2 regions of the Streptomyces sp. NPDC046985 genome follow, and region 1 is predicted to be linked to the other one. Evidence: riboswitches for the same ligand, from Rfam matches in the RefSeq annotation. Region 1 holds a riboswitch; the other holds the start of a gene.
What was found. A riboswitch is a leader RNA that binds a small molecule or an ion and turns the genes downstream of it on or off. The one in region 1 is predicted to bind S-adenosylmethionine.
Positions count from the first base shown of each region.

Region 2: it holds a riboswitch for S-adenosylmethionine, as region 1 does, so the genes downstream of both, thrC (threonine synthase) here and ABZ861_RS03090 (aminotransferase class V-fold PLP-dependent enzyme) in region 1, are expected to answer to the same signal.

Region 1 covers NZ_JBEYWK010000002.1:106,515-109,908, reverse strand. The annotation lists gene ABZ861_RS03100 (rhomboid family intramembrane serine protease) at 1-34, shown strand, start outside; gene ABZ861_RS03095 (Lrp/AsnC ligand binding domain-containing protein) at 31-312, shown strand; gene ABZ861_RS03090 (aminotransferase class V-fold PLP-dependent enzyme) at 374-1,765, opposite strand; SAM riboswitch class IV at 2,037-2,153, opposite strand; gene trpD (anthranilate phosphoribosyltransferase) at 2,397-3,394, opposite strand, start outside.
Region 2 covers NZ_JBEYWK010000006.1:320,820-324,213, reverse strand. The annotation lists gene ABZ861_RS10680 (trehalose-6-phosphate synthase) at 1-24, opposite strand, end outside; gene ABZ861_RS10675 (glucosyl-3-phosphoglycerate synthase) at 264-1,223, opposite strand; SAM riboswitch class I at 1,400-1,544, shown strand; gene thrC (threonine synthase) at 1,562-2,848, shown strand; gene ABZ861_RS10665 (MoaD/ThiS family protein) at 2,845-3,120, shown strand.

The DNA.
Region 1 (3,394 bases):
TGCTCCGGCCCCCGAGGGAGAGAACCAGCCGTGATCACCGCGATCGTCCTCATCAAGACCAGCGTGGACCGGATCCCCGAGATCGCCGAGCAGATCGCCTCGCTGGACACGGTGAGCGAGGTCTTCTCCGTCACCGGCACCTACGACCTGATCGCCATGGTCCGGGTGGGCCGGCACGAGGACCTCGCGGAGGTCATCCCCGGCCGGATCAGCAAGATCCCCGGCGTCGAGGCCACGGACACGCACGTCGCCTTCCGCACGTACTCGCAGCACGACCTGGAGGCGGCGTTCGCGATCGGGCTGGACTCCTGACCGCCGCGGCGCCTCCCCGCGCCGGGCTCCGGGAGGCACCGTCGCGCGCCGGGCGCCCGCCTCACACCGCGGGGACGCAGCGGCCGTCCTCCGTGCGGTAGGTCCACCGGGCGCCGTCGCGCACCAGTTCCCGCACCGCCCGCACGAAGCGCTCCACGTGCTCGTCGGGGGTGCCCGCGCCGAAGCTGACCCGGACGGCGTTCAGGGAACGCTCGCCGGGCGCGGCCTCCGGGGCGCCGCACTCGCCCCGGCCGCCCGCGTCGCCGCCGAGCAGGGCGCCGACCAGAGGGTGGGCGCAGAACAGCCCGTCGCGCACGCCGATGCCGTACTCGGCGGAGAGCGCGGCGGCGAGGTGGGAGCTGTTCCAGCCGTCGACGACGAAGGAGATCACGCCGACCCGCGGGGCGCCGTCCCCGAACAGGGACAGGACCCGGACTCCCGGCACGGAGGCCAGCCCCGCCCGCACCAGGTCGGTCAGCCGCCGCTCGCGGGCCGCGAGGGCGTCGAAGCCCGCCTCGGTCAGCGCCGTGCAGGCGGACGCGACCGCGTGGGCGCCGATCACGTTCGGGGAGCCCGCCTCGTGCCGGGCGGCGCCGTCGTGCCAGTCCACGTCCACTCCCCCGTCGGCGCGCCGGACCACCCTGCGGCTGGCGCCGCCGCCCGCCAGGTAGGGATCGGCCGCGTCCAGCCAGTCCGGCCGCCCGGCCAGCACGCCTGCGCCGAACGGGGCGTAGAGCTTGTGCCCGGAGAAGGCGACCCAGTCGACGTCCAGGTCCCTGACCGAGACCGGGCGGTGCGGGGCGAGCTGGGCGGCGTCCAGCACGATCCGCGCGCCGTGCGCGTGCGCGACGGCGGCCAGCTCCCGCACCGGCCACAGCTCGCCGGTGACGTTGGAGGCGCCGGTGACGCACACCAGGGCCGGGCCGTGCGGGTCCCGGGCGGCCAGCGCCCGCTCCAGGGACGCGACCGCCTCCTGGTGGCTGCGCGGGGCGTCGAGGCAGGTCACCGACGCGTCCCGCCAGGGCAGCAGCGCGGCGTGGTGCTCGGTCTCGAAGACGAACACCCGGCAGTCGGCCGGAAGCGCGCGGGCCAGCAGGTTGAGCGAGTCGGTGGTGGACCGGGTGAACACCGCCTGGTCGTCCTCCCGGCAGTCCAGGAAGCGGGCCACCGTCCGGCGGGCGTTCTCGAACAGCTCGGTGGACACCTGCGAGAGGTACCCGGCGCCGCGGTGGACGCTGCCGTAGTACGGCGCGTACGCCGCCACGTCGTCCCAGACCCGCTGGAGGGCGGGGGCGCTGGCCGCGTAGTCGAGGGCGGCGTAGGGGGCCTCCCCGCCGGTCACGAGCGGCACGGAGACGTCCCGGCCGAGGACGGGCAGCGGGGCGCGGCGGGACGGGTCGGCGGAAGGGGCGACGGCGGGGGCGGAAGAGGCGGCGGGGGCGGCGACGGACATGGTGAACTCCCGTGCGGGCAGGCGGGACTCGCCGCGCGAGCGACACGACGCTCCAGCGCGGGGAGACGGAAAGAAAGAGCGGAAGAAGGACGCGAGGGGCGCGTGGAGCGGCCCCTCGGGCTCCTGGGGCCTGTCCCAGAGCTTCGGCCGCCGCACCGGCAGGGGGGCGGACGCCGGAAGCCGGACGACAGGCCCTAGAACATTCGCTGACTCACGGGAAGGCTCCTCTACGACCAGGACCCCTAGGTGTCCGCTCGGAAGAGGGCGATGGGGTCCGCGCTTGCCGCAGACCTCGCTGCCTGCGGCCTGGTCTTCACCCGGGGCACCCCGCCACGGACGGAGGGTTGCCGGACAGCCGGCCGGGGCCACATGGCTGTCACTCATGACCTGCACGAGAAGCTACGCGAGGTGATCGCGGTCCCGCAACCGGTGTCCGGATCGCGGGACCGCGGCGCCCGCCTCGGCCGGGGCGGCAGAGTGCCGTGACCCTCTCCGCCGGATCGGCGGCCGCCCGGATCAGTGTCCGCACGGATCGGCGGCCGTCCGGATCAGTGTCCGCCCGGATCGACGGCCACCCGGATCGGCGGCAGCCCGGGTCGGCGGCCGTCCGGCGGGAAAGGCCGCTCACGGCCTACGCCTTGCTGGCGGCCGCCCAGCGCTCCAGCGTCCGTCCGGCGGTCCCGGAGTCGATCGACTCCGCCGCCCGGTCCATCGCGGCCCGGATCTGCCGCTCCAGCGTCCCCGGGCCCGGCTCCAGGGCCACCAGGGCCGCCGCCGAGTTCAGCAGCACGGCGTCCCGGACGGGCCCCCGCTCGCCGTCCAGCAGCCGCAGCGCGACCTCCGCGTTGTACGACGCGTCGGCGCCGCGCAGCGCCTCCACCGGCACCAGGTCGATGCCGACGTCGCGCGGGTCGAACGACTGCTCGGCGACCGCGCCGTCCCGGACCACCCAGACCCGCGAGGGGGCGGTGGTGGTCAGCTCGTCCAGGCCGTCGTCGCCGCGGAACACCAGCGACGAGTTGCCGCGCTCGGCGAAGACCCCCGCCACGATCGGCGCCTCGTGCGCCACGGCGACGCCGACCGCCTGGGACCGGACCTTCGCCGGGTTGGTCAGCGGGCCGAGCAGGTTGAACACCGTGCGGATGCCCAGTTGCCCGCGGGCCGCGCCGACGTGCCGCAGCGCCGGGTGGAACCGCACCGCGAAGCAGAAGGTGATGCCGGCCTCCTCGGCGACCTCGGCCACCCGCTGCGGGGTGAGGTCGAGGTTGACGCCCAGCTTCTCCAGCACGTCGGACGCCCCGGACGCGGAGGACGCGGCCCGGTTGCCGTGCTTGACGACCTTCGCGCCGGCCCCGGCCACCACGATCGACGACATGGTGGAGATGTTCACCGTCCTCGCGCCGTCGCCGCCGGTGCCGACGACGTCGACGGTGGCGCCGGGCACCTCGATCACGTTCGCGTGCGCGTACATCGTGCGGACCAGGCCGGTGATCTCCTCGACGGTCGCGCCCTTGGCGCGCAGCGCCACCGCGAAGCCGGCGATCTGCGCGTCCGTCGCCTCGCCGCCCATGATCCGGTCCATGGCCCAGGCGGTGTCGTCGGCGGCCAGGTCACGGCCCTCCAGCAGGC
Region 2 (3,394 bases), on a different contig from region 1:
CTCGGCAGCGTGCGTTGAAGCCATGGAACTCAACCTAGCCCAGCCCCGAAACGCTCAAACGTACGGTTCCGCTTCGTAGCCAGGCGGGCGCACACGACGGCCGCCCCTCCGGCGCGTTTCCGGCCACCCGTCCGCCCCTTCACGCCACCTGGTGACCGGGCCCCCGGGCGCCCCCTGCGGGCGCCCCCTTCACGGCCCCCTGCGGGCGACCGCCCTCACGCCCCTCGCGAGCCCCCCTCACGCCCCCGCGGGCGACTGCACCCTCACGCCACCCTGCGGGCGGCGTACTCCGCGATCTCGGTCATCGGCGGCCGCTCCTCGGTGTCCACCGAGTACGTGCGCGGCTCGAAGCCGTCCTCGCCCCGCTCGAACTGGGTGAGGCTGGGCCGGATCAGGTGCCCGCGGGCCAGGCGCAACTGGGCGGTGCGGTAGATCGCGGCGGCCATCCGGCCCAGCGCCTGCCCGTCCTGGTGCCGGTGCAGGCGCACCCCCACGTCGACCTGCGCCAGCGCGTCCAGGCCGACCAGGTGCAGCGCGTCCACCAGCATGCCCAGTTCCACGCCGTAGCCGACGGGGAAGGGAAGCTGCTCCAGCAGCGAGCGGCGGGCCGCGTACTCGCCGCCCAGCGGCTGCACGAACCCGGCGAGCCGCGGCCAGTGCAGGTTGAGCAGCGGCCGCGCCATCAGCTCGGTGACCCGGCCGCCCTGCCCGGCCGCCGGGGCGGCGCCGGACATCGCGAGCGGGCGGTCGTACATGGCCTTGACCAACTGCACGTCCGGGTCGGTGAGCAGCGGGCCGACGATCCCGGTGACGAAGTCGGAGGAGAACTCCCGCAGGTCGGCGTCCACGAAGCAGACCACGTCCCCGCGGGTGACCAGCAGCGAGCGCCACAGCACCTCGCCCTTGCCGGGCACCGCCGGGATGCGCGGCAGGATGCTGTCGCGGTGGACCACCCGCGCGCCCGCCGCGGCGGCGACCTCGGCGGTGCGGTCGGCGGAGCCGGAGTCGACGACCACGATCTCGTCGACCAGCGGCGTGCGCCCGGTCAGGTCGCGGCGGATCGCGGCGACGATGTCCCCCACCGTCGCCTCCTCGTTCAGCGCGGGCAGCACCACGCTGACCGTGCAGCCGCTCGCGCGCTTGGCGGCCAGCAGTTCGTGCGGCGGGCGATCGGCCACGGACCATGAGCGCGTCCTGAGCCAGCGCTCGACTTCTTCCAGCACGGTGGACCGCTCCTCACTCCAGAACGCTTCCGGATCCGCTGATCATGCGGCCGTCTCGCGGTTCGGACGACCGTCTCCGCTGTCCTGGCCTTCGGTTACAGTCTTGAACAAGGCGCGTCACCCCCGCATGCCGGGGTCGCCCGCGCCCGATCGGCACGCGATCGACAACCGAATACCGCTCATCCAGAGGGGCAGAGGGACACGGCCCGATGAAGCCCCGGCAACCCTCCAGCCGGTCTCGTTCGTTTCCACGCGAGGCTCCCGGCTAGGGAAGGTGCCAAATCCGTCTCACGGCGAGATGCGTCGTGAGGAAGATGAGGAGAAAGGGCCTCGCCTCCATGGCTGTGCAGACCATTGCGAGCAGTACCTCCGCCCCCGCCGTCGACCTCGGCCCCGCCGCCGCCCTGAGCTGCCGCGAGTGCGGGCGCCGCGTCCCCCTCGGGCCGGTCTTCGCCTGCGAGGAGTGTTTCGGCCCGCTGGAGATCGCCTACGACTTCTCCTCCTACGACACCGAGGAGCTGCGCGCGGCCATCGAGGCGGGCCCCGCGAACATCTGGCGCTACGCGCCGCTGCTGCCGGTCCCCGCGGACGTGGCTGAGAAGCCCAACCTCAACCCCGGCTGGACCAGGCTCGTCAAGGCCGACAATCTGGCGCGCGAGCTGGGCGTGACCGGCGGCCTGTTCGTGAAGGACGACTCCGGCAACCCCACGCACTCCTTCAAGGACCGCGTGGTCGCCCAGGCCCTGGAGGCCGCCCGCGCCTTCGGCTTCACCACCCTGTCCTGCTCCTCCACCGGCAACCTGGCCGGCGCGGTCGGCGCCGCCGCCGCCCGCGCCGGACTGCGCAGTTGCGTGTTCATCCCGCACGACCTGGAGCAGGGCAAGGTCGTCATGGCCGCGGTCTACGGCGGCGAACTCGTCGCCATCGAGGGCACGTACGACGACGTGAACCGTTTCTGCTCCGAGCTGATCGGCGACCCGGCCGGCGAGGGCTGGGGCTTCGTCAACGTCAACTTGCGGCCGTACTACGCCGAGGGCTCCAAGACGCTGGCGTACGAGATCTGCGAGCAGCTCGGCTGGCGGCTCCCGGACCAGCTCGTGGTGCCGATCGCCTCCGGCTCGCAGCTCACCAAGATCGACAAGGGACTGCGGGAGCTGATCGCGCTCGGGCTGGTCGAGGACCGGCCGTACAAGATCTTCGGCGCCCAGGCCGAGGGCTGCTCGCCGGTGTCCGCCGCGTACAAGGCAGGGCACGACACGGTGCGCCCGCAGAAGCCGGACACCATCGCCAAGTCCCTCGCCATCGGCAACCCGGCCGACGGCCCCTACGTGCTGGACGTCGCCCGCCGCACCGGCGGCGCGGTGGAGGACGTGACGGACGAGCAGATCGTCGACGCGATCACGCTGCTGGCCCGCACCGAGGGCGTCTTCGCGGAGACGGCGGGCGGCGTGACCGTCGGCGTCACCAGGAAGCTGATCGAGGCCGGCGTGCTCGACCCGGCGAAGACCACCGTCGTCCTCAACACCGGCGACGGCCTGAAGACCCTGGACGCGGTGGCCGGCGCCGGACCGACCGCCGCCATCCGCCCGACCCTGGACTCCTTCCGAGAGGCTGGCCTCGCATGAGCGTGACCGTTCGCATCCCGACCATCCTGCGCACCTACACCGGCGGTCGGGCCGAGGTGAGCGCCGAGGGCGCGACCCTCGCCGAGGTCATCTCCGACCTGGAGAGCAACCACACGGGCATCGCCGGACGCGTCCTGGACGACCAGGGCAAGCTGCGCCGCTTCGTCAACGTCTACGTCAACGACGACGACGTCCGCTTCGAGGGCGGCCTGGAGGCGGCCACCCCGGACGGCGCGGGCGTGTCGATCATTCCGGCGGTCGCCGGCGGCTGAGCATTACCCTGGGTAACTTCTGATACCCGCCGTTCTTCGGACGGCCCTCTCCGCGAGAGAAGCGGAGGGGGCCGTTCTGTGTGATTGAGCGCGGTACAGTTGGGGAACGCGACCCCGGTCAACGGATCGGAATACTCCGGTTTTCTGCCGCCCGCCGATGAGAAGTAGCCAAAGTAGGCGGGTATTTCGCGGCATTTGCCGTTTCTGAGCGGCCCGACTTGCCCTGCATCGAGATGAATTCTCGGTACATTCCGGACCTCGCCCGTCCAGAATT